2 regions of the Glutamicibacter sp. GQ173 genome follow, and region 2 is predicted to be linked to the other one. Evidence: predicted binding sites of a transcription regulator. Region 2 holds the regulator's gene; the other holds the start of a gene.
What was found. Region 2 encodes Rex, which represses fermentation and respiration genes when NADH is low (regulators of the CRP and FNR family bind a similar motif). Its sites were predicted from a motif close to CTTGTGAANNNNTTCACAAG; they were not measured.
Positions count from the first base shown of each region.

Region 1 (12,169 bases), on a different contig from region 2:
GCCATGCGCTGCACCAGGTGGGAATATTTGCCGCGGAACATCAGCACGATCGCCATCAGGACGCCGATAAGCCGTCCCGCGGTCTTGATGACCGATAGCACGCCATCCGATTCCCACCCGAAGGATTGGAAAATGCTTGAAATGGCGACGGTCATCAGGCCCAGCGGGGCAAAGATCGAGAAGCCGGCCCCGGTGTAGTTGAGCATGACGTCCAGCCAGCCGAACCAGTATCCGTTGAGCCACCCGACAGCGGTCATGAGGGCCAGGAAGATCATGCCGGAGTAGAACCAATACAGGATGCGGCGGGGCCACGTGGCGTTCGGACCAGCCCAGAGCAGGCCGATGAAAGGCAGCAGGACCAGGGTGATGGGCTTGACGCCGATGGAAGCAGCCAGGACAACAATCGCCCAGAACCCGTGCCGCTTGCACGCAAGATAAACCGCCCACACGGACAGGCCGGTCATCAGCGCGTCGTTGTGGGCGCTGGCAACAAAATTCACCAGGAACAGCGGATTCGCAACGGTCATCCAAGCAGCTTTTGCTCCCGGAACAGAATGCAGTTCGGCGAGCTTCGGCACAAAGTGCAGGCAGAGCAATACCCCGATGAACGCGATCGCCCTGAATGCGAGAACCGCAGCATCGGTCGAACCGCCAACAACGTTGACCACTAGGTATTCGATGGACAAGTACAAGGGCCCGTAGGGGGTTCCATCCTGGGCCCACATGGTGTCGGTGCCCAGCTGGAACCAGTTGTTCAGGCTGGAAATCCCATCGACATACGGATCCTGCCCTGCGTCAACCAATCGCCCCTGTCCGATATAGGCGAAGACGTCGCGGCTCATAATCGGCAGCGCGACAAACATCGGTATGCTCCACAGCCAGACCGCCCGGCGAACGATCTTCAGGGATCCTTCACCCCAGTCACCCAGTTTTTGGCCTAGCCGCCACCAAGAGCGGAAAAGCAGCCAGCATCCAATGGCCAGCAGGATGACGCAAGTGATGACACCGGCGGCTTCGGTGCGCAGCATGATGAAAAATGGATCGCGGTTAAGCGGTGATACGCTGGCGAGCCACCCGGTTCCGAATGAGCCAAAAAGTAGCAGCGATGCACCAATGACGCCGCTGAGCAGCGTCCTGTTAATGCCAGCCTCGGGCTGGGAGCGCACTGCTTCTACGTTGCTGGATGACACACTGACACCTCGTGCTGTAGCGGACAAAAATCTGGTAAAACTTGGCCAACCACGCATCGGGATTCGCCATGCGAACAGGTGATTCAACGGCCGGGAATCTCAGACGATTTTAGCATCGCACCGCCTCTCAAAGCAGGTAGGACACTATTTCCAAGCGCGCAATCACGCCGTGCGCTGCCCCACAGCCTGCCAGCGCGTGTAGATTGGTCATGTGGCTAGTAATTCAGAAAAAATTGTATGGATCGACTGCGAGATGACCGGCCTGGATCTGGTTAACGACGCATTGATCGAGGTAGCAGTACTGATCACCGACTCAGAGCTGGTGGTCGTTGATGAAGGAATCCAGGTAGTCATCAAGCCTGAGCCCGCGGCATTGGCCCAGATGGACGACTTTGTACGCAACATGCATACAGTCAGCGGCTTGCTCCCCGAGCTTGAGCAGGGCATCACCATGGACGAAGCCCAGCGCATCGTCCTCGACTACATCAAGCAGCATGTGCCCGAGGCCAAGAAGGCCTTGCTCGGCGGCAACTCGGTGGGTACCGATAAGAACTTCCTGGCACGGGACATGCCAGAAGTCATCGAGCACCTGCACTACCGAATCATCGACGTCTCCACGCTGAAAGAGCTCAGCCGACGCTGGTACCCGACTACCCACCTCGAAGCCCCGGTGAAAACCGGCAACCACAGGGCGCTGGGTGACATCCAGGACTCCATTGACGAACTTCGCTACTACCGCGAGTCCATCATGGTTCCAGCCCCTGGCCCCACCGTGGAAGAAGCCCGGTTGATCGCTTCCAAGATTGCTCCGAACAGCTAGCAGCAGCCGCGATTGGGCTCCTGGGGTGCAGGTGACGCACTGCACAGCACCTTCAGGAGCTTCCAATTGGCATACAGCCGAGAATTATGTGTATAGTATTTCTCGTTGCCAGATACTGATCCAGCGTTCAAAAGCGTTCTGACTAGTATCGAAGCAAACATGGTGGGTATAGCTCAGTCGGTAGAGCGTCTGGTTGTGGTCCAGAAGGTCGCGGGTTCAAACCCCGTTACTCACCCCAGGTCAGAAGGCTTGATTCGAAACTCCGGTTTCGAGTCAGGCCTTCTTTGCTTTCCCCGGAGCCTTCGCCAGCAGATTCCGCCCAAGAATAAACCCAGACGATTCAAGAGCAGTTACGGCCTCGGAGGCGCCATCCGAGAAGCGGATCAACAAATTCCAGACGATGCAGCCGGGTCCAAACGCTTTCATTCAAAAAACTTTGCATCGATGTCGGATAACCAAAAATTCGATGCGCCCGGCGGAAATCCCCATTGGGCAATTCAATAATTGAGCTGCTGGTCACATGCAGCCCGATCCCCCCATTCCTGATTGGTATTCAACCCGCAATTACGTGTATAGTATTTCTCGTTGCCAGATACACGACTTTTAGCCCTAAAGCTTCTGACTAGTATCGAAGTAAACATGGTGGGTATAGCTCAGTCGGTAGAGCGTCTGGTTGTGGTCCAGAAGGTCGCGGGTTCAAACCCCGTTACTCACCCCAGATCAAAAGGCTCGATTCAGAACTCCGGTTTTGGATCGAGTCTTTTGCTTTCCCGGCCTATCGCACCGCACCCAAGAATCGCAGGTCAAACCTACCCTGCCGTCGTGCCCGTGCCAGAAGCTCGGCCCCGCGTCCCCTTCCGAAGCATCAGCAAAACGTAAAGCACCCGGATAGTTGCAAGGGCAACGACAATTCCGATTGCACCCCAGAGCATCGACGGATCAGCGGCATAAAGAGTCGGAATCACCCGACCGGGCGCGAAAACAGCAATAGCCCCGGCGGCCATGGCGCCGATCCACGAAACAATCGTGTTTCCGATATGCCCAGGAATATTGCCCCGACGAATATTTACCATTCCGAAAGTTGTTGTTCCAAAAGTAAAAATTGCCAGCGCCTGGAAAATCGTGAATCCCCCGCTAATGGTATAGATGAACATCCCGCTCACGCAGACAAAATACATGGATATAACCCATGTGCGTCCGACCACCCGGTCGCGGAAGTCCTTGCGCCTACGACGAATTCTGACCGGCGCCAGCAGAATAACGAGACTGGCTGAAATCGCATGAACAGCAATAATGATGTTCTCCATGGCCATAATGTAATTCCGATCGGTTCGACGCGCACCCTTGCCAGCGCAATCCGATGGCTCGGTGAATGCACAGCTCCCGTCGCTTCGCCACCAATAGGTACAACTGGCGCACTATCATGGCAACCCTCGGCGAGCGCCATGCCGTCCTAACAGCGCCTGTTGGGCGCACCGCGTCATTGGCACAAATGAAGTCGCGAAGAACTTTGTGATTATCTACCCGACTCGCTCTGGTTGCCCCGAGGTCTACAGCCAGTACCAGTGTCCAGATGCCCACTGCCATTACTCGTAAACTCTTGGCCGCGCTGGACATCAAAGAAATTGTCCAGCCCCTTAGCTCCCCCCGACGTTCGGCCTTTAGGCCACGCCGTGATTCAAGCCCGCCACCTGGCCAGGTTGCCATCACCCGCTGTTCGGCAAGCGCGGGCTTGAATCGATTTCATAGCTGGTCCATTGGACCTTTCCCGCAGGTTAAGTCATATTTCAGAAACCTGCAGACGGCATTCGAAACTGTATTCGAATGCGTTGTGCTTTTGGGTCTAACCCCGTATTTTTCGAGACATCTGGCGTTATTTGGCGACTTGAGCACGTGGGTTAGCGATTCTATTAGCCATGAATTCGTGCAAACAACCATAATGGAACTTGTACTTTGGCAAGTCTCTGAGTTGATTGCCTGCGTCCTATCCACTGAAAGGTACTCCCCCTGTGAAACGCGCGCTTTTTGAAGAGGACCACGAACAGTTCCGTGAGTTGGCTACGGAGTTCAACACCCGTGAAGTCTCTGGCAAATACGCCCAGTGGGAGAAGGACCACCAGATTCCTCGCGAGGTATGGCAATCAGCAGGCGAGAATGGCTTGCTGGGCTTGGCGGTTCCCGAGGAATTCGGCGGCATGGGCATTGATGACTACCGCTTCCGCGTGGTCATGGACGAGGAGTTTGTGCGTGCTGGCCACCTGGCTGTCGCGTTGGCCTTCCACTTGCACGACGATCTCGTGCTTCCATACCTGCTGGCCTACGGCTCTGCGGAGCTCAAGGCCAAGTGGCTGCCTCGCATGGTTGATGGCTCCACGATCACTTCCTGCGCCTTCACGGAGCCGGGGGCTGGGTCGGATCTGCGCGCGGTGCGCACCAAGGCGGTGCGTGATGGCGAGGATTGGCTGCTGAGCGGCCAGAAGACTTTCATCGGCAACGGAGCCTTCGGCGATGCCGCTCTGGTCCTTGCCCGCACCGACGGCCAGAGCAGTCGCGCGTCCGAGGATTCCTTCTCCCTGTTCATGGTGGAGCGCGCTGAGGGCTACACCAACGGCAATCCGTTCGACAAGATGGGTCTGCGCGCTTCGGATACTGCCGAATTGTTCTTTGACGAGGTCCGGGTATCTGATGCGGACCGCATTGGCGAAATCGGCCAGGGGCTTCGCTACGTCAAGGAGCAGTTGCCACAGGCTCGCCTGGCAATCGCCGTGGCAGCAGCAGCCATCTGCACTGCGTCTTTCGAGCAGGCCCTGGAGCATGCGAAGAACCGATCGACCTTCGGGCAGGCGCTGACCCAGTACCAGAACATCAGGTTCGAATTGGCTAATCTGAAAACTGAGTCCCATGTCACTCAGGCTTTTGTTGATCAAGCAGTACTGGCGTTCAACGACGGCGAATTGGACGCGCACGAAGCGGCTGAAGTGAAGCTTTGGGCTAGTGAGAGCGCAAAAAAGCTATCCGATAAGGCCCTGCAGATCCATGGTGGCTACGGCTACATCATGGAATACCCCATTGCCCAGTCATTCACCGCGGCCCGCCTGTTGACCATTTTTGGTGGCACAAGCGAGATCATGCGTGAAACTATTGGACGAGCACTTTAAGCACTTTTGAAAGGACCTGATCACGTGCCTATCCGGCAGATCACAGTTTACGGAGAACCTGTTCTACATCGTCGCGCGGTGGAAGTCACCGAGTTCGACGACGAACTTCGCCAGCTCGTTGCAGATATGCATGTGACCATGGACGAAGCACACGGCGTGGGACTGGCCGCTCCGCAGATTGGCATCGGTCTACGCCTTTTCACCTACGTCTATGCCGACCAGGACTCTGCTCCTGAGCGCGGTGTGATCATCAACCCCAAGCTGACCCTCTCCAAGGTTTCACAGGCGCCAGCTGATTTTGATGACGAGTCCGAAGGCTGCCTGTCCGTACCCGGGCTGAACTACCCGCTCAAGCGTGCCGAATACGCCAAGGTGGAGGGCTTTGATGAATTTGGCCAGCCGATCGCTTTTGAAGCCCACGACTGGTTCGCCCGCATCATGCAGCACGAATACGACCACCTTGATGGCTTTCTGTATGTAGACAAGCTGCAGCCGCGCTGGGATAAGCGATGGAAGAAAGCCAAGAAGGCGCTGGGCTGGGGCGTACCAGGGAACACCTGGCTGCCCGGGACCGATGAGGATCCTTTCGGCCATTAGCCTTCCGGCTGCCTATGCAGTATTCCTGAAGTCGATATACCGCTGATGTAGCGCCGCACCGAGAGCATCGGTCGGCGCTACATTTGCATTCCATAGGCCACGGGCCCTGCCTTGTTCAAGCCAGAAGGCGTTGAACATTCCATTCTTCCCTGGCGTGATCTGCTTCTGCATCGATTCATCGGCCATCAGGCTGCGATCGGCCCAGGAGAGATAGTACTCGTCAAAGGGTCCGAGCAAACGAGTGGGAAGGTGCGGGGCGCCTGATGATTCGCAGGCTTGATGCGCTGCTGAGCCCTGGACCACAAAAAAGTCCTCGCCGCGCTCGTTCTTTCCCACGCTGACCAGTTCCCGACCCAGTTCTGCGGCCGCCGTGCGGATGGTTGTCAGCGTTTGCCCGGCATACCAGGCGGCATCACGCAAGGTGGCAGGAGCATGGGAGCCCAGGTAGCGCAACAGCAATTCCTGTATCGGGCTATCGGGAACATGATGCTTGCTGATCCATTGCCCTGCGAGCACGAAGTCCTGGGCTGCCAACTTGGCGCCTTCCGGAATCGGGCCGAGGCAAATCAAGCCGTGCAGCACCAATGCGAGCAGCAAGTGCGTGCCACGCTGATTGCGCGTGCCGATTCCTTGTTGCTCCAGCTGCTCAAAAATCGCGGTCCTGCTGGCCTGCCCCGCTTCCGCCAGATAGGAGTGGATGATCCGGGCTGCTTGTTCAATGGCCGCAGGGTCAATCTGCAATTCTCGATGCCTGGCAGCAGCTGAACGCAAGGTGCGTTCCTTGGCCAGTTGCACCAGCCATTGTGCGTCTTGGGGCAGGCAGCAATGCAGGGTTCCGCGCATGGTCCATGAGCGCACGAGCAGGCCGTCATTAAAGAGCTGGTCGACCTGTGCCCTGCTTGGCATCGGATCAACGCGCTGGGCCAGCGCATAGCGACCAGCAATAAAGTCTTGCGACTGGGCAGCCATCAGGTGCCCGGCGGCTTCTAGCGTGGATCTGGCAGGCGCGGATAGCAATTGGCTGGCCATCCGGGCCGATAAGAGCCTTTCGCGTTCCATCTGCCTGCCTTCCGCCATGGTCCCTGGTACAGAGCGTAACAGCCAGGGGCGCTTGGCAGTGCCGGCGGGATCTTGCCGCGAGGATGCCACGGCTGGTTAAAAGACTTCGGGACCATGCACCTGCGCACTGTGCGCGGGCATGGTCCCGAGGTTATGGCGATACGGCCTTAGACGGTGACTGCTTCAGCCTTCAGGGCTGGAACTGCTACCGGATGGGTGCCGGCGATCGTTTCGATCACGCGCACCACCTGGCAGGAGTAGCCGAACTCGTTGTCGTACCAAACGTACACAACAGCGTTCTTGCCCGAGACGATGGTAGCCAGGCCGTCGACGATGCCGGCACGGCGCGAGCCGACGAAATCGGTGGAAACAACCTCAGGCGAGTCGATGTAGTCGATCTGCTTGTGCAGGTTCGAAGTCAGCGAAGTTTCGCGAAGGTAGGCGTTCAGCTCTTCCTTGGTGGTTTCGCTCTCCAGGTTCAGGTTCAAGATGGCCATGGAGACATCCGGGGTTGGTACGCGGATGGCGTTGCCGGTCAACTTGCCTTCGAACTCTGGCAGGGCCTTGGCCACAGCTTTGGCAGCACCGGTTTCGGTGATCACCATGTTCAGCGCAGCGGCGCGGCCGCGGCGTTCGCCCTTGTGGAAGTTGTCGATCAGGTTCTGGTCGTTGGTGAACGAGTGAACGGTCTCGACATGTCCGTGGCTCACGCCGAACTTGTCGTTCAGCGCCTTGAGCACTGGGGTGATCGCGTTGGTGGTGCACGAGGCAGCGGTAACGATCTTGTCCTCGGCGGTGATCCAGGAATCATTGATGCCGTGAACGATGTTCTTCAAGTCGCCCTTGCCCGGTGCGGTCAGCAGAACGCGGGCAACGCCCTTGGCCTGCAGGTGCTGGGACAGGCCGGCTTCATCGCGCCAGCGGCCGGTGTTGTCGACGACGATGGCGTTGTCGATGCCGTGCGCGGTGTAGTCGACGGTGGTCGGGTCATTCGAGTAGATGACCTTGATCAGGGTGCCGTTGGCGAGGATGGTGTTGTTCTCCTCGTCGACGGTGATCGATCCTTCGAAGCGGCCGTGGACCGAGTCGCGGCGCAGCAGCGAAGCGCGCTTGACGATGTCATCGTCCGAGCCCTTGCGGACCACGATGGCGCGAAGGCGCAGGCCGTAGCCCCCGCGTTCGATGAGGATGCGGGCGAGCAGGCGGCCAATGCGGCCGAAGCCGTAGAGGACGACGTCCTTTGGTTCTGCATCAGTGGCACCCGACTGGCCAACTTTGTCGCCAAGTTCGTTGCTCAGGAATGCGTTCAGGTCAACAGAGCCGGATTCCTTGAACTTCTTGTTCAAACGGCCAAGGTCAACGGATACCGATCCAACATTCAGCGTCTCGATCTCGTCGAGGATTGCTTTGGTTGCCTTCAGGCTTAGCTCTTCGCCATCAATGCGGCGTACTACGCGGTGCGCCTTGATGATGTCGATGGCGGACTGGTTGATCAGCTTGCGGCCATATACGGAGGGCACCACATTGTTCTTGCGGTACAGGCGTCCGATCAGTGGAATCATGGCCTCGGCGAGCTCTTCGCGCCCGCTCCATTCTTGCTGGGCAACGACAGACTGCTGGGTCACAGAAAATCCTTCCAATTCAGCCGACTCGCAGATCCATAAAGTCGGTTGGCACCGTGGGAAGCACCATTGCTTTTGCGGTGGTACGAGGTCTACAGGATCATCCTCGCAAGTACTAAGTACGCCTTCCATTCTAAACGGCGCAGAAAAATTCAGAGCACGGGGCACTGTGAAACTTCTCACCCGAATGTCTGGAGGGGATGAATGGGATGGCCGATACGCCGGGTTTTGTCGCGCCGAAGCGGGACGGTCATCTATCTACGACTGCCGTTGCCGGCAGCCTCTAGCGGTCCACCCGACTGCATGGGGCGAACAGCCCTCATAACGCAGTCTGTCTGACCTTGCTCCGAGTGGGGTTTACCGAGCCATTCCGGTCACCCGGAACGCTGGTGGTCTCTTACACCACCGTTTCACCCTTACCAGGAAGCCTGGCGGTCTATTTTCTGTGGCACTAGCCTGCGGGTTACCCCGAGTGGGCGTTACCCACCACCCTGTTCTGTGGAGCCCGGACGTTCCTCGGGGCAATAACTTGCCACGCGACCGTCTGGCCATCCCATTCGTTAACCATTCTAGCCCCGGCAGTTCGCCCCAGCTAACAGCAGCTGCGAGCCTTTCGACACAGGCGAAGTCAAATGCCGCCTGGCCAAAGGGTCAGGTCGTGCCGTTATTCATCAACAGGGATTCCTCGCTGTCCTCGGATAAGCTGGAAGGCGTGCTTATTTTGTTGCCACCTTCAGAAGGTAAAACCGCTCATGCTGAAGGTTCCCCGTTCGACCTGGCTGACCTCTCGTTTCCTGAACTGAGCGATGATCGCCATCAAGTGCTCGGAGCCTTGGCAGAGGTTTCTGCCCGGGCGGATGCCATGGACGTCTTGGGTGTTGGTGCTTCTTTGGCAAACGAAGTCGCTCGCAATATCAATTTGCACATAGAACCTGCCGCCAAAGCCCACGACATTTATTCTGGCGTGCTCTTTGAAGCGCTGGGCTATTCGACGCTCAGCCCTGAAGCGCAACGGCGCGCTGATCAGAGCATCGTCGTAATTTCCGCACTATGGGGTGCGGTGCGCTTTGCCGACCGCATTCCCCCATACCGGCTGTCCATGTCCGTGAAATTGGAGCCCCTGGGCAAGCTCGCCAGCTGGTGGAAAAAGCGGCTCGCCGCGATTCTCGATGAAGCCGCTGCAGACCAGTTGGTCGTTGACGCCCGCTCCAGCACTTATGCCGCCGCCTACAAGCCAAGTAACGGCAACAGCGTTGCCATCAATGTTTTCCAGTTGCGCAACGGCGTGCCGAAAGTCGTTTCCCATTTTGCCAAGCACACCCGCGGCGAAGTTGCCCGGTTCCTGGTTCAGCAAGAGACCGAGCCAGCGACTGCCAATGAGCTGGTCCAGCTGATTAGAACCAGGTGGGAGGCGTCCCTCGTTGAGGACAAGAAGGGACGAGCACTGAACATCTTGCTGCCCGAGGACCATCAGTTCACCACCGCCAAATAGCTCAGCGGACTCCGGCCGTTTCCTGAAGATTCCGCTGGGACGGCTACGCCCATCGTCGGCAAGGCGCAAAACCGCCGGGCCTTTTAGTTTTCACCTGAGGCCGGTGCTGCGACCAGCTCCACTTCGAAGCCGGCTTGATCCTCTAAATAGGCCGCGTAGTGATCGGGGCCTCCGGCATGCGGATGCTTATCCGCAAACATCATGGTGAATCCATGGTTCAGTGCATCAGCTGCAACGGTTTCAACTAGCTGTGCGCTCGGCAGGCTAAAAGCCAAGTGGTTCAACCCCGGCAAACGCCGATCATGAATTACATGCCGGACATCCGGCCCTGATTCCAAAATGATGTAATGGCTGCCGTGCTGATAGCTTATGCCGTTGTCCCATTGCGATTGGATGCGATAGCCAAGTCGCGTCAGCAGCCAGCCCAGCGATGCCGTACTGGTTGCTAAATCGTCGACCCAGATTTCCAAATGATGCAGCATGCCCCTGCCCAACCAAGTAGTCCGTCTAGTGGCTAATGATGCCACGCCATTAGGCCTGCGACCGGTACAACCAATCGATCGCCATCGCCGGGCAGTCAACCAGGGGGTTGATCCGCCGATGCCTTGGCGCCTAGCACTCAATACCGGTCAGTTAATCCAGGCTAACCGTTCTCATGCTTTGCACGATGCGAGTATTCGAAGTCTTCTGCCTGTGATTCACTGTCAAAAATTGGACTCACCGCTCCGCATTCCGGACAGAAGCCCTGACTCCCTCCCGGAAGTGAATCCAGGAGGGTATCCAGAAGCTTTGCTCGCGGCGATCTCAAGCCGTTTCTCATGAGGAGCAGCCAGACAATCAAGTTGACCGCTTTTATGCCCAACTATGGAGTCAGGACAAAGTCCCATGGATCGCTATTGACCTGTGAAATTTCAATCTCCACGGCATGCCCCAAATCATTGAGCACGTTCCCCAGGGCGCGGGCTCCCGCCGAGAGCCACACCCACTCGGAGGCAAAGTGCGATACATCGATGAGGTACGGGAACCCGCCATTGGCTGCTTCGCGTGCTTCGCTCGCCGGGTGGTGGCGCAAATCTGCCGTGACGTATACATCGGCTTGGTGTGAACGCACTGCGTCAAAGAGCGAATCGCCGGCGCCGCCGCATAGCGCGACTTTTCGAATAATCCCGGTACGGTCTCCGGCAACACGCACACCACCGGCCACAGCCGGCAGCACCGTGTAAACACGTTCCGCGAAATCCTCGAGCTTCATCGGCTTCTCCAAGAAGCCCACACGGCCCAAGCCTTCTTCAGGCAGGCCGTCCTTCGAATCGACCAGCGGCACGCAATCCTTAAGCCCAAAGGCATCGGCCAGCGCGTCGTTTACTCCCCCGATGGCGCTATCGGCATTTGTGTGCGCTGTCAGCAATGCGGTCCCAGTTTCGATGAGCCGATGTATAGCTTCGCCCTTGAAGCTCGTGCCAGCCACCTGGGTCACACCACGCAGGAGCAGCGGGTGGTGAGTAATCAGCAGATCGGCCCCACGCTCGATCGCATCTTCAATCACTTCCAGCGTTGGGTCCACTGCCATGACGACCTTCGAGACCGGCTGGCCGGTACGACCGGTTACCAGTCCTACGGCGTCCCAGTCCTCGGCCAGGGAATGTGGCCAAAGCTCTTCCACTGCCTCAAGGACATTACCCAAAGTAGTTGGCGCCGAGGATGTGGATTCCTCGGACTGCATCACTTCTTCATCGGTAACGGGCTTAAGCGCAGCAGCGTCCGGGTTTTGATTCTTCTTCCCCGGTTCTTGCGAGTTATTTGCCTTGCTCTGCATATCAACAACCCTACGCGTTGCCAGCAGGGTTGGAACAGAATGCAACGCCGCATCGTTATGAACTATGTGAGTATTCTCAGCCTTCAATCACCCCATCATTTCAGTCCATCACTGCAGCTCGAAGACACCAAGCTGACGACCTTCGTCCTGGCCGGCGGTTGCTTCTGGTGCCTGGATGCGGTTTACCAGCGCACGCGTGGCGTCCATGCAGTCATCTCCGGATACATCGGCGGGCACACCAGCAATCCGGACTATCGACAGGTCTGCTCCGGAACCACCGGCCACGCCGAGGGCGTTGCCGTCATCTTTGATCCACAGATCGTGCCCGCTGAAGTCATCTTGGACATGTTCTTCACCGTTCACGACCCAACTACGCTCAATCGCCAGGGCTACGACGTGGGCACCCAATATCGTT
Region 1 covers NZ_JCAXDT010000002.1:101,581-113,749, reverse strand. The annotation lists gene mptB (polyprenol phosphomannose-dependent alpha 1,6 mannosyltransferase MptB) at 1-1,190, opposite strand, end outside; gene orn (oligoribonuclease) at 1,402-2,010, shown strand; tRNA gene AC6CHO_RS04440 (tRNA-His) at 2,173-2,248, shown strand; tRNA gene AC6CHO_RS04435 (tRNA-His) at 2,653-2,728, shown strand; gene AC6CHO_RS04430 (DUF2306 domain-containing protein) at 2,820-3,317, opposite strand; gene AC6CHO_RS04425 (acyl-CoA dehydrogenase family protein) at 4,020-5,168, shown strand; gene def (peptide deformylase) at 5,193-5,765, shown strand; gene AC6CHO_RS04415 (winged helix DNA-binding domain-containing protein) at 5,778-6,824, opposite strand; gene AC6CHO_RS04410 (glyceraldehyde-3-phosphate dehydrogenase) at 6,992-8,449, opposite strand; RNA gene rnpB (RNase P RNA component class A) at 8,648-9,002, opposite strand; gene AC6CHO_RS04400 (YaaA family protein) at 9,105-9,938, shown strand; gene AC6CHO_RS04395 (VOC family protein) at 10,022-10,420, opposite strand; gene AC6CHO_RS04390 (Nif3-like dinuclear metal center hexameric protein) at 10,801-11,661, opposite strand; gene msrA (peptide-methionine (S)-S-oxide reductase MsrA) at 11,887-12,169, shown strand, end outside.
Region 1: the regulator Rex is predicted to act here: its motif matches at 8,613-8,632, upstream of AC6CHO_RS04410 (glyceraldehyde-3-phosphate dehydrogenase).

Region 2 (12,169 bases):
GCATTCGATCCTGGAATTTCGTAGCGGAATGGATGGCCAAATCAATGACCATTTGATCATATGCCGTTAGGGTTATGTATGTGGCAATTGATGAAGTTTTTTCGGCGTTGGCAGAGCCAACCCGTCGCAAGATAATTGAAGCGCTCAAAAATGAGCCAAAAGCCGTGGGCGCGCTGGTCACCGAGCTGGAGATTTCCCAGCCAACGGTGTCCAAGCACCTGAAGGTATTGCGCGAGGCGCAGCTGGTCAGCATGGCCGCTGCTGGCCAACGTCGTATCTACAGTATTGATACTTCTGCGCTGGAGGACTTAGTGCATTGGTGCGCCGACTTGGTGCCCGTTCCTGAAGCCGAAGAGCAGCTGGTTGGCAATCAAGCGAATTCGCAGCTTGCGACTGCAGCGAATCCAACAGCTCAGCAGATTGGCCGCAGCGTCGGGCGCGGATTGGAACAAGTCACCGGTCGAGCCCAGGAATTCCTGGAACGGCTCCCTCGTTTTGGGCGCCGTCGCTAGCTGATCCTTCTAACTGTTCTGGCGCTGCCGGCAGCGTGGCAAGTGATTCACGTTACGGCCATGTTTCCGATTTATAACCGAGGATTTTTCCTCACGGTGCTCAGCGTGGGATTCTCATGAACGGGGCAGTGACGCCATGTGTGAGGTACCTCAGGCGCTTGTTCCTGTCCCAAGATGAGGAGAGAAACTTGGACAAGCACTTAGCTTCGATTCGCGACGAAGTCTTCCGACGCAATCCCGGTGAAGCAGAATTCCACCAGGCCGTCACGGAAGTATTTGAAAGCCTTGAAGCGGTTTCGCTCAAGCACCCTGAATACGCCGAGGCCGCCATTCTGCAGCGCTTGTGCGAACCCGAGCGACAGATTATTTTCCGTGTGCCTTGGGTTGACGACCAGAACCGAGTTCAGATCAACCGCGGCTTCCGAGTTGAATTCAACTCCGCGCTGGGCCCATACAAGGGCGGTCTGCGTTTCCACCCTTCGGTCTACCTGGGCATCGTCAAGTTCCTTGGCTTTGAACAGATTTTCAAGAACTCCCTGACCGGCATGCCAATCGGCGGCGGCAAGGGCGGTTCGGACTTCGACCCACGCGGCAAGTCCGATGGCGAAGTCATGCGCTTCTGCCAGTCCTTCATGACTGAGCTGTACCGCCACATCGGCGAATACACCGACGTGCCTGCCGGTGACATTGGCGTGGGCGGCCGAGAGATCGGCTACCTCTTCGGCCAGTACAAGCGCATCACCAACCGCTACGAATCAGGGGTCTTGACCGGCAAGGGACTGAGCTGGGGCGGATCATTGGTTCGTCCAGAAGCCACCGGCTATGGAGCTGTAATCTTCACCGAAGAGATGCTCAAGACTCGCGGGCAGTCCTTCGACGGCCAGCGCGTGGTCGTTTCGGGCTCGGGCAATGTTGCCATCCATGCCATCGAGAAGGCCCAGGACCTCGGCGCCACAGTTGTCACCGCATCAGATTCTGCCGGCTTCATCCTTGATGAAGGCGGCATTGATCTTGAACTGCTGCGCCAGATCAAGGAAGTCGAGCGAGGACGTATTTCTGAATACGCGCAGCGTCGCGGCACCAGCAACGTCACGTACGTTGCTGGAGGCAGCGTATGGGACGTAGCGGGCACCGTGGCGTTGCCATGCGCCACCCAGAACGAGCTCGGCGAAGCAGCGGCCAAGAAGATGGTCGCCGCTGGCACCATCGCCGTTGCAGAAGGCGCGAACATGCCGACCACGGCCGAAGCCACCGCCATCTTCCAGGGTGCCGGCGTGCTCTTTGGCCCAGGCAAGGCCGCCAACGCCGGTGGCGTGGCCACCTCCGCGTTGGAGATGCAGCAGAATGCCAGCCGTGATTCGTGGAGCTTCGAACACACCGAACGCCGACTCAGCGAAATCATGGTCGGTATTCACGACAGCTGTGCCGCCACCGCCGATGAATACGGAATTCCCGGCAATTACGTAGCTGGCGCAAACATCGCCGGATTCGTGAAGGTTGCCGATGCCATGCTTGCGCAGGGTGTGATCTAAGAAAACGGTTTGTTGCGATCCGCACGGCATACCTCGTTGAGCTGGGACTTGCCGTGCGGATTGTCTCGTTTAGGCAACAAAATTTTGATTCTGAAGAGTCCTGAAGTGTTTCGTGATGCAAAAGTTACTAAAGTGCGATTAGACTAGGACAAAGCGAACGTGAACCAGATCGCCGATGTTGATCCAAAGTCGTGTAAGTTCACCTTCGCTAGTAACGCGACGAAATAGAGATCAGCGTCAGGAGAATATCCCGCATGACGGATAAACAGAATTTTGCAGGAGCCCGTTTCATGACGGTGGCCGAAGTGGCTGACATGATGCGCGTTTCCAAAATGACGGTTTATCGGCTGATTCACGCAGGCGATCTGCCTGCCGTTCAGTTCGGCCGCTCCTATCGCGTTCCAGAGAACGCTGTGGAATCCTACCTCAGTGCTGCGGCTATTGATCCGCAGCACGGTACCGGTTCTTACGGTCGATAGTCCGCGCGATGGTCAGAGCATGGCCGAAAAGCGGGTAATCTATTAAGGAACGTTTAACGTCCGGTCAACCTTGTCTTTTTGCTTGCTTGCAAGCAGATGCTTTAGGTTGACGCATTTAATTAGTTTGTGAGGAACCACTATGGGCTCTGTTATCAAGAAGCGCCGCAAGCGTATGTCCAAGAAGAAGCACCGTAAATTGCTTCGTAAGACTCGCCACCAGCGTCGCAATAAGAAGTAAATCTACTTCGAGCATTTTGCCGCTAGGCAATCATCGCCACCGATTCGCAGGTCACCTGCAAACGGTGGCGATTGCTTTATCCAAAAGGTTCCAAGGCCCGCTACGAGCCGGAACGACGCAGAATTGAGCGCCTTGCAGCCCACAAGGCACCGAGCACGCCAGCGGCGCGCAGACCGAACTTCGCCGCCCGCTGACCGGTGCGGAAGTCATAGACCTGCCAGCCGCGACGCTTGGCATAGGCGCGCAACCGGGCATCGGGATTGATGCAGACGGGATGCCCTACAGCTTCCAGCAGTGGCACGTCGTTATAGGAATCCGAGTACGCCCAAGAACGCGACAGCGAGATGCCACGCGCCTTGGCCAGGGACCTGACAGCCTGCGCCTTTTCGGCCGCATGCAAGATCGGGCTGGCCAGAGCTCCGGTATACAAACCATCGCGGCTCTCCACGACAGTGCCCAATGCGCCGGAAAGTTCGAGGCGATCTGCAATGACATTCGCCACTTCCAGGGGAGTAGCGGTGACCAGCCAAACTTCACGGCCGACGCGCAAATGCTGGCGGGCAATCGCCACCGTGCCCGACCACAACTTCGGCTCGATGTATTCGTCATAAATCTCGTTGCCGATTTGTTCAATCTCGGCCACGGGGATGCCGCGAACCATCATCAGCGCTCGGTCACGAATCTGATGGATGTCTCCCAGATGCTCGCCGCGTGCGGCGAAGCGCAATTGCTTCAACGCGAACCAGAGGATCTCACGAAGCTGGAAGAAGCGATGCTCACGGAGCTTGCGGGCCAGCAAATACAGCGAGGCACCACGAACCAAGGTGTTATCCACATCAAAAAATGCGGCAACAGTTCCAGGAACTTGGGCTTCGGTGCGAGCGGAGGCGTTATCGGTGGAAGGCATTTGATCCAGTTTATTTCATCGTAAAGTTCAAGCGCGGTTACGGCTCGTGAGATTATAGTCAGGTGAGTACATTGCATCAGATTCAGCTGTTGGTTCGTAAAGACTGCCATCTTTGCCACGCGGCACGAGCAACAGTTGCTGAGGTAACGAGCCGCTTGAACATGGAATTTTCTGAACTTGACATTGACGAGCACCCAGAACTTCTGTCCAGGCACCACGAGGAAGTACCGGTGCTATTTATCGATGGGCAGGTCAAAGACTTCTGGACTATCGACCCGCAACGGCTAGAGCGTCTGCTCAGCAACTAGCCGCGGTGGCAAAGCTGACTACGCATTGTGCTCGATTAGCCCATTGGAAAGTGCAGGAGTACAAAGATGTCTGAGCTTGAAGCTCGTGTCCTGCCTGAAGCCACATTGGCGCGACTCACACAGTATTTACGGGCACTGAATGCGCTGGAAGCCCAAGGGCTGGAACGAACCAGCTCCGGGGTGCTGGCCAAGGAAGCGGGCGTGAACCCCTCGATCCTGCGCAAAGACCTTTCCTGGCTTGGATCCTACGGAACTCGTGGCGTCGGCTACGTCGTACGCGAGCTGGCAGAGCACATCAGCAGGACCCTTGGGCTGAACCAGGACTGGAAAGTCGCCATTGTCGGCGCCGGTAACCTTGGCCGGGCCTTGAGCGGGTATGCAGGATTCACTTCGCGAGGTTTCAACGTCAAGGCCATTTTTGATGTTGATCCTGCACTCATTGGCGAGCCAGTCGGTGAGCTGCGGGTGGAATCCATTAGCGACCTTGCCTCAGTCATAGACCGTGAAGAAATCAACATCGTCGTTCTCGCAGTGCCCGGCGACGCTGCCCAAGACCTGGTCTATGCGCTTGCTGAATTATCTGTGCGCTCGGTACTTTCATTTGCGCCGAAGCCATTAAAAGTTCCAGCCGGCATGAACCTGCGCAGGGTCGACCTTTCTACGGAACTCCAGATTTTGGCCTACTTGGCGGTCCAAGGCTAGGACCGCGGCGGTACGCAAAAAGCGGTGCCATTTCGTCAAAGCTGACGAAATGGCACCGCTTGCTGCTTAACGGCTCGGGCTGAGCTTCCGTTTACCGGTAGCCTGCTCGACGCGCCATGCGGCGCTGCGCGATGTATTCCGATGAAGGACGCAACCACGCGAAGACCACGCCAGCGATGCCGAGGAGGATGCCGATAATGTACACGGCGTTCAAGGCCCCGGCCTGGCTATCGGCAAACATGCTGATCATTGGCACGGACGTGAACAGGCCCAACAAGGACAAGGCTGCCAAGATGGTGGCGATGATGCGCATGGCGCCAACACCACGGCCAACAAAGAATCCGACGAGGAAGTACAAAATCACCGAAATGACCGCACCCACCAGGGCAAAGCTGGTCATCATGGTGTTGGCCTGGGAAATGAACGCTTCTGGGCTGCTCATCATCTGCTGCAAGGTGGGATCCTGGGCCATCTCAGGAGTCGACTGCATCTGGGTCTGCAATTCTTGCTCAACCATCGACCACTGGGAAGAAACCATGTTGCCAAACATGTTGGAGGTGGAAATCATCCAGCTGGAAATTGCCCCGACGATGCCTGAGAGCAGAATTAGCAGGAATGAAATCTGCAGGGTCTTCGGCCGCTCAGCTGGTGGCTGCACGGCGGCATAGCCGCCCTGGTCCGGGTATTGGTTGAAACCAGGTGCCACGGGGGACTGGCCGTAGGGGTTCTGCCCGTACTGCGGCTGCGGCTGCGTGTAGGGGTTTTCGCCATATGGGTTCGGATTCGGGCTCTGAGCCCCAGATTCCGGGTTGTATGGTTGGCCCGGTTGATTCGGATCGTAGTTGCTCATGGTTCATCGTCCTTTGGTTCGTCTTGCCTTTATACCCAAGCCTAGTGGGACAACTTTGTGAGCGAGCCCTCCGAAAGGATGGTTTTTCCATATGGGAATCCCATGCATGCGCTGTGAATAGTTGACGGTGGACACAATATGTCTATTTCGAACTGAATTTTTGAGACACTGGAAGCATGCCTTTATCGACCGTCCATTTGTTGCGCCACGGGGAAGTTTTCAACCCTGACCGTATTCTCTACGGACGGATCCCCGGTTTCGGGCTTTCGGATCTCGGTTTCAAGATGGCTGATGCTGCTGGCGAATTCTTCGCGCAGCGCCAAGCCGACGGGGCCAATGTGGTCCGGCTTGTAGCCTCTCCGCTGATCCGTGCGCAGCAGACCGCTGCACCGACAAGCCGTGCCCTGGACCTTCCGATTCATACTGAAGATCGTGTCATCGAAGCGGGCAATAAGCTCCAGGGCCTGTCCAAGGTCGCAGACCACCTCCGCCAGCCGAAGTACTGGCCGCTGCTGGTCAACCCGCTGAAGCCTTCATGGGGCGAGCCTTATGCGGAGCAGGTGCAGCGCATGCGCGAAGCCATGGATGACCACCGTCGGGCGGCTGTTGCCGAACACGGCGAAGGCGCCGAAGTCATTATCGTCAGCCACCAGCTGCCTATCTGGGTAACCCGCCGCGAAGCTGAGAAGAAGCCCCTGTGGCATGACCCTCGCCAGCGGGAATGCACCCTGGCATCCATCACCAGCTTTGATTTTGAAGGGGACGAATTAGTCTCCGTGCGATACACCGAACCATGCCCCGAGCTGTTGGCCGGTGCCGCAAATATCCCGGGAGCCTAAGGAAATGACTGATCCTGTGCCTAATCCTCGCAATCTGAGCCGTCGCACGATGTTGCGTTCGCTGATGGTAGCTGCCGCCATTGTTCCCTTGGCGGCTTGCAGCGGCAAGGAGGATTCCTTGACCGCCCAAGCCAATAGCGGTGATGGGAAAAACTACATCGCTGGCGACGGAGCCGTACAGGAATACGAAGTTTCCCAACGCAGCGAACCCGTGGAAATCAAGTCAAAGACCTACCACGGCACCGACGTTGATTTCAGCCAGTGGCAGGGCAAGCCAGTGGTGATGAACTTCTGGTACGCCGCCTGCGCACCATGCCGCATCGAGGCACCAGACTTGAAAAAGCTCGCCAATAACTTTGGCGACAAGGTTGAATTCATCGGTGTTAACGTTCGCGACGAAGCAGAAGCCGCGAAGGCGTTCGAGCGTACCTTTGACCTGCCGTACGAATCCATTCAGGACACCAACGGCGACGTGCAGCTGGCGATGACCAAGTATGTGCCGCTTCAGGCCGTGCCCTCGACTCTGGTGCTCGATCGCAAGGGACGCGTCCGCGCCCGAGTTATCGGCGCCGTCGACCCGAGCACCTTGAAGTCGCTGATTGACACCGCCTTGACCGAAGAGCTGTGATCCAGGCGGTGACCTCAAACCCATTTGCTGACATCGTCCTGGACGGGTCTTTACTGCTTGCCGCGCCCGTGGCCATGTTGGCGGGATTGGTTTCCTTCCTCTCTCCCTGTGTTCTGCCGTTGGTTCCCGGTTACCTTGGGTACGTCACCGGCTTGACCGGCGCAGATCTGAAAGATCATCGCCGTGGACGAGTAATTCTGGGCATCTTGCTCTTTGTCCTGGGGTTCTCTGTTGTCTTCATTGCCGCTGGGGTTCTCTTCAGCCAAGCAACCGCGTGGCTGAGGTTCAACGGTTCATGGGTCACCCAAGCTTTGGGAATTGTCGTTGTTTTCATGGGCATCGTCTTCATGGGCGGATTCTCCTGGATGCAGCGTGATCGAAAGATCCACAAGAAACCACCTGCCGGTTTATGGGGCGCCCCTGTCCTTGGCCTGACCTTTGGCTTGGGTTGGGCTCCGTGCATCGGGCCAACCCTGAGCGCCGTGTTGATCATGTCCACCGGTTCCGATGCCAACGTCGCCCGGGGGACTCTGCTCACGGTGTTTTATTGCCTCGGGCTGGGCTTGCCCTTCATCCTTATTGCGCTGGGACTGCAGCGCGGAATGCAGGCCTTGGCGTTTTTCCGGAAGCACCAGGTTTTCATCATGCGTTTTGGCGGCGCTCTGCTCATTGCCCTGGGCCTGGTCATGGTGACCGGGCTATGGGGAACATGGGTTTCAGAACTGCAAAACTGGTTTGCCAATGAAGTGAGGTTGCCAATTTAATGGCGAAACAACAACGGAAACTCAAAGGGTCCCAGGACGCTCCGGCGCTGGGATTTGTAGGGTCCATGCGCTGGATCTGGACTCAGCTGACGTCCATGTCGACGGCACTATTCTTGCTGTTGCTGCTGGCCGTCGCCGCAGTGCCAGGCTCGATTTTCCCTCAGCGCGCATCCAATCCAGAGACGGTTGTGCAGTATCTGGACCAGCATCCAGTGGCCGGTCCATGGCTTGACCGCTTCCAGATGTTCGAGGTGTATTCCTCCGTCTGGTTCTCTGCCATCTACATCCTGTTGTTCGTTTCCCTGGTTGGCTGCATCATTCCGCGTGTGAAGAAGCACGCCCAGGCATTGCGCACGCCTCCACCGCGCACCCCGGCCCGGCTAGATCGCCTGCCGCAGTACGCGTCGCATGAAATTCTGGAAGGCGAATCGGACACCCCCGATGAGGACCAGGTCATTGATGACTCGTTCAAGATTCTGAAGAAACGCGGTTACCGCGTGGAACGGCGCAATGATGCCGGCGTCCGTTCGGTCTCGGCAGAACGCGGGTACACTCGCGAAATTGGCAACCTGCTCTTCCACATCTCCTTGATCGGGGTCCTTGTATCTGCGGCAATTGGCGGGGCCTTCGGCTACACCGGACAGCGCGTGCTGGTTGAGGGGGAGACCTTCGTCAACTCGCTGGTCGCCTATGATTCGTTCACTCCGGGCACGACTTTCAACGCGGATAAACTGCCTGGATATTCCGTCAAGCTCGAGAAATTCGACATTGTTTTTGACCGTGAATCCGAGTCGCACTTCGGGCAGCCGCTGGACTTCACCGCACACGTCCAGGTGCGCAAGGATGCCCAGTCAGATCCGGTCAAGCAGGATCTGAAGGTGAACCACCCACTGCGCATCAATGGCGCAGATGTCTATCTGGTCGGCAACGGCTACGCCCCGGTGATCACCGTGCGCGATAGCAAGGGCAACGTCGCCTACTCGGGCCCGGCAGTATCGGTCCCGCAGGACTCGGTCTACACCTCGATGTTCGTTCTGAAGGTTCCTGACGCGGTCCCGGATCAGCTGGGTTTCCAGGGATTCTTGCTTCCTACCGCATTGGTTGATGAAAATGGATTCGGCATTTCAGGTGACCCCAATGCCATCAACCCGCAGCTGCACTTGAATTCCTTCTACGGGAATTTGGGGCTGGATAACGGTAATCCGCAGAACGTTTTTGTTCTGGACACCGAGAAGATGAAGGCGCTCAATAGCCGCGAGCTTGACGCCGGCGGCATCATCCTCGAAGCCGGACAGACCTACCAGCTGCCCGACGGCAAGGGAAGCATCAGCTTTGATGACCTCAAGCGCTATGTTGCACTGGACGTGAACTACGATCCGGGAAAGCTTCCCATCGGCATCTTCGCGGCCTTGGCACTGCTCGGCTTGGGTGTTTCATTGTTCACTCCTCGTCGCCGAGTCTGGATCAAGCTGAAGCATCAGGATGGCAAGCGTAGTATCGAATACGCATTGTTGGCTCGTGGCGAAGATCCGCGACTGGAACGCGAAGCGGCAGAACTACAGAAGATCTTTGACAAGGCTTGGCCACTGGCAAGCCAGGAGCAAAACCAAGGAGCAGTAAATGGGTAACGCTGGGGCATTAGCACCAATTAATGAATCGCTCGGTGAATACAGCCAGTTGTTCATGCTGCTGGCAGCCATGGTCTATGGGGTTGTCTTCATCATCTTCGCCCTCGACTTGGCGAAGACCAACAAGTCCATTACGGAAATGGATTCCGCGGCCCTCAAGCGCGATGCAGAGATGCTGGTTGGCGCCAGCGGCGCTGTCTCCGGAACCGGACGTAAGCGCCGCGGCGCGAGCGAGCGTGCGGACAACATCAGCGACGATATTGTCACCGACAAGATGAACTACACCGAGTTCTCGTCCAAGCGCCCAATGGCCCGCATGGCTGTGGTGCTGATGTGGCTGGCAGTTGCACTGCACGGCTTCGCCGTGGTCTCCCGTGCACTAGCGGCCCACCGCGTGCCGTGGGGCAACATGTATGAGTTCCTGACCACCGGCGCCTTCGTTGTGGCCCTGGTGTACCTGGTAGTGCTGATCATCAAGGATCTTCGCTTCATGGGTTCATTCATCTCTGGCCTGGTCACCCTGATGCTGTGCGCAGCTACCATCGGATTCCCGACTCCGGTTGGCCACCTGGTTCCAGCGCTGCAGTCGCCATGGATCGTCATCCACGTGTCCATCGCCGTTTTGGCTTCCTCGCTCTTCGCCATCAGCTTTGCCATGAACGTGCTTCAGCTTTTGCAGCACTCCCGCATGAACCGCTTGGCAAACGGCCAGAGCGACAAGCTTCCTTTCATGCGCGTTGTCCCAGGTGCTGGCGCCTTGGAAAACTTCGCTTACCGCATCAACACCATTGCATTCGTGATGTGGACCTTCACCGTGATGGCCGGCGCTATCTGGGCTGAAGCTGCCTGGGGACGCTACTGGGGCTGGGATCCAAAGGAAGTTTGGTCCTTCGTGATCTGGGTTGTGTATGCAGGCTACCTGCACGCGCGTGCTACCGGTGGTTGGACAGGTCCACGTTCGGCATGGTTGTCCATTGTCGGGTTCCTGTGCGTGGTCTTCAACTTCACTATTGTGAATATCTTCTTTGATGGACTGCACTCCTACGCTGGTGTCTAAGGCCTAGAAAACTTCTACAAGCAGGAAGCGATACCCCTGATGGGGTATCGCTTCCTGCGTTTAACCGGATGGCTCGGACGCGCTAGGGCGCTACCGGAATTCCTGCAGCGCGTGGCTACTTGGCGCAAAGCGGCTGTGCCAGGGCCGTCAAGCATCCATCGCTCGTGGGTACATGAAAGCCCCGGCGTTCCCCTTCACAAGATCAGTGAGCGGGGGTCGGCACGGGGCTTGAGGCTGGTTGTGCTGGGAAGCGGCTGGAGCTGGATTCTAGGCCTTGGAATCAGGAGCGTCGCTGTCGGTGTCCTCGGGCTTCTCAGGAGCTGCTGAGCCGGTGTCCTCTGGCTTCGACGGCGAATCGGAGCTCTTCGGATCCTTGGCCTGGGATTTGAGTTCTTGCTCACGGGCCTTCGACTCTTCTTCTCGCTGCTGCTGTCGTCGCCAGACTTCGAGTTGGCGCAAGAAATCCTCATCGTCATCCGGTGCCGTCTGGTGTGCCGATGGCTGATTGCCGGTGTTCACGGGACGCCCCAAAACGAACCACAAAATGGCACCGACCAGTGGAAGGATGATGATCACCACGAACCATGCTGACTTTGGCAAGGACCGCACGAGATGCTTCTGCGCGCGGCTGCATTCGATCAACGTGTAAATCATCAAGGCGACCGAAACTACTGCTGCGAATATAAGGAGGCGGACCATGATTCCATTCTAGTGATAATCCGGCTCACAGCTTCATCGGTAGACTTGAAGTTATGCAGTTTCTGAAATATACAGTTCTTCGTCTGGGCATATTCTGCGCAGTGTTCCTGGGCTTGTGGCTTGGCCTGAGCTGGCCAATCTTCATCGCCGGAATTATTGGCCTGATTTTCGCCTTTGCCATTGCCTACCTTTTCTTTAACAATCTTCGGCTCAAAGCCAACGAAGATGTGCGCAATGCTTTTAATAAGACCACTGCGAACAAGAGCAGCAAACAGCTGGCGGAAGAAGCCATCGAGGACGAATTCGATGAGTCCCGGCGCAAGACGCAGCCACCTGCCGAGTAAAATCCACCGAGCGCTTCTGCCGGCAACGAAAAAGCCTTGGCTTGCCAGTACCAATTCAATGGACTGACAAGCCAAGGCTTTTTCTATGATCTATGGCCTTCTGTGTTGCTTAGAACCAAACGCCAAGAATGATCGCCAGGGCAAACAACACAGCGTACACCATGTTCAGCATGCCCGTTTGCTTCAGGACCTGAACCAGTTTAGGAAGTTCGTGCTCGCGCAGCATGAGCATGGAAGGTGAAATCGCCGGGATGAAGGTGATCAGCACCAGCCACAGCCACGGGAACGTTCCGGTTGCCAAAAGCGGCAACAAGATCGCTATGGCCAACATCAGGACGTAGCTCAGGCGTGCATTGCTTTCGCCAAGACGTACCGCAAGAGTAATTTTCCCAACCTCTTTATCGGTGGGAATATCACGGACGTTATTGGCCATGAGCAGTGCGCAGCCAATCAATCCCGTGCCGATTGCACCCCACAGCGAGGTCAGGGTCAGTTCGTTGATCTGCGTGAACGTCGTACCCAAGGTCGCGACCAAGCCGAAGAAGATGAAGACGTAAATATCTCCCAGTCCACGGTAGCCGTAGGGATTTTTGCCACCGGTGTAGCCCCACGCGGCAAAGATCGCGGCGACACCGACAAGCAGCAACGGCCATGACGACGAGACAACGACAAGAATCAATCC
Region 2 covers NZ_JCAXDT010000001.1:604,646-616,814, reverse strand. The annotation lists gene AC6CHO_RS02930 (ArsR/SmtB family transcription factor) at 75-512, shown strand; gene gdhA (NADP-specific glutamate dehydrogenase) at 701-2,044, shown strand; gene AC6CHO_RS02920 (helix-turn-helix domain-containing protein) at 2,299-2,523, shown strand; gene AC6CHO_RS02915 (30S ribosomal protein bS22) at 2,663-2,761, shown strand; gene AC6CHO_RS02910 (HAD family hydrolase) at 2,862-3,668, opposite strand; gene AC6CHO_RS02905 (glutaredoxin family protein) at 3,731-3,976, shown strand; gene AC6CHO_RS02900 (redox-sensing transcriptional repressor Rex) at 4,043-4,678, shown strand; gene AC6CHO_RS02895 (hypothetical protein) at 4,770-5,528, opposite strand; gene AC6CHO_RS02890 (histidine phosphatase family protein) at 5,705-6,367, shown strand; gene AC6CHO_RS02885 (TlpA family protein disulfide reductase) at 6,372-6,995, shown strand; gene AC6CHO_RS02880 (cytochrome c biogenesis CcdA family protein) at 7,004-7,759, shown strand; gene resB (cytochrome c biogenesis protein ResB) at 7,759-9,387, shown strand; gene ccsB (c-type cytochrome biogenesis protein CcsB) at 9,380-10,444, shown strand; gene AC6CHO_RS02865 (PLD nuclease N-terminal domain-containing protein) at 10,712-11,143, opposite strand; gene AC6CHO_RS02860 (DUF4229 domain-containing protein) at 11,197-11,487, shown strand; gene AC6CHO_RS02855 (1,4-dihydroxy-2-naphthoate polyprenyltransferase) at 11,597-12,169, opposite strand, start outside.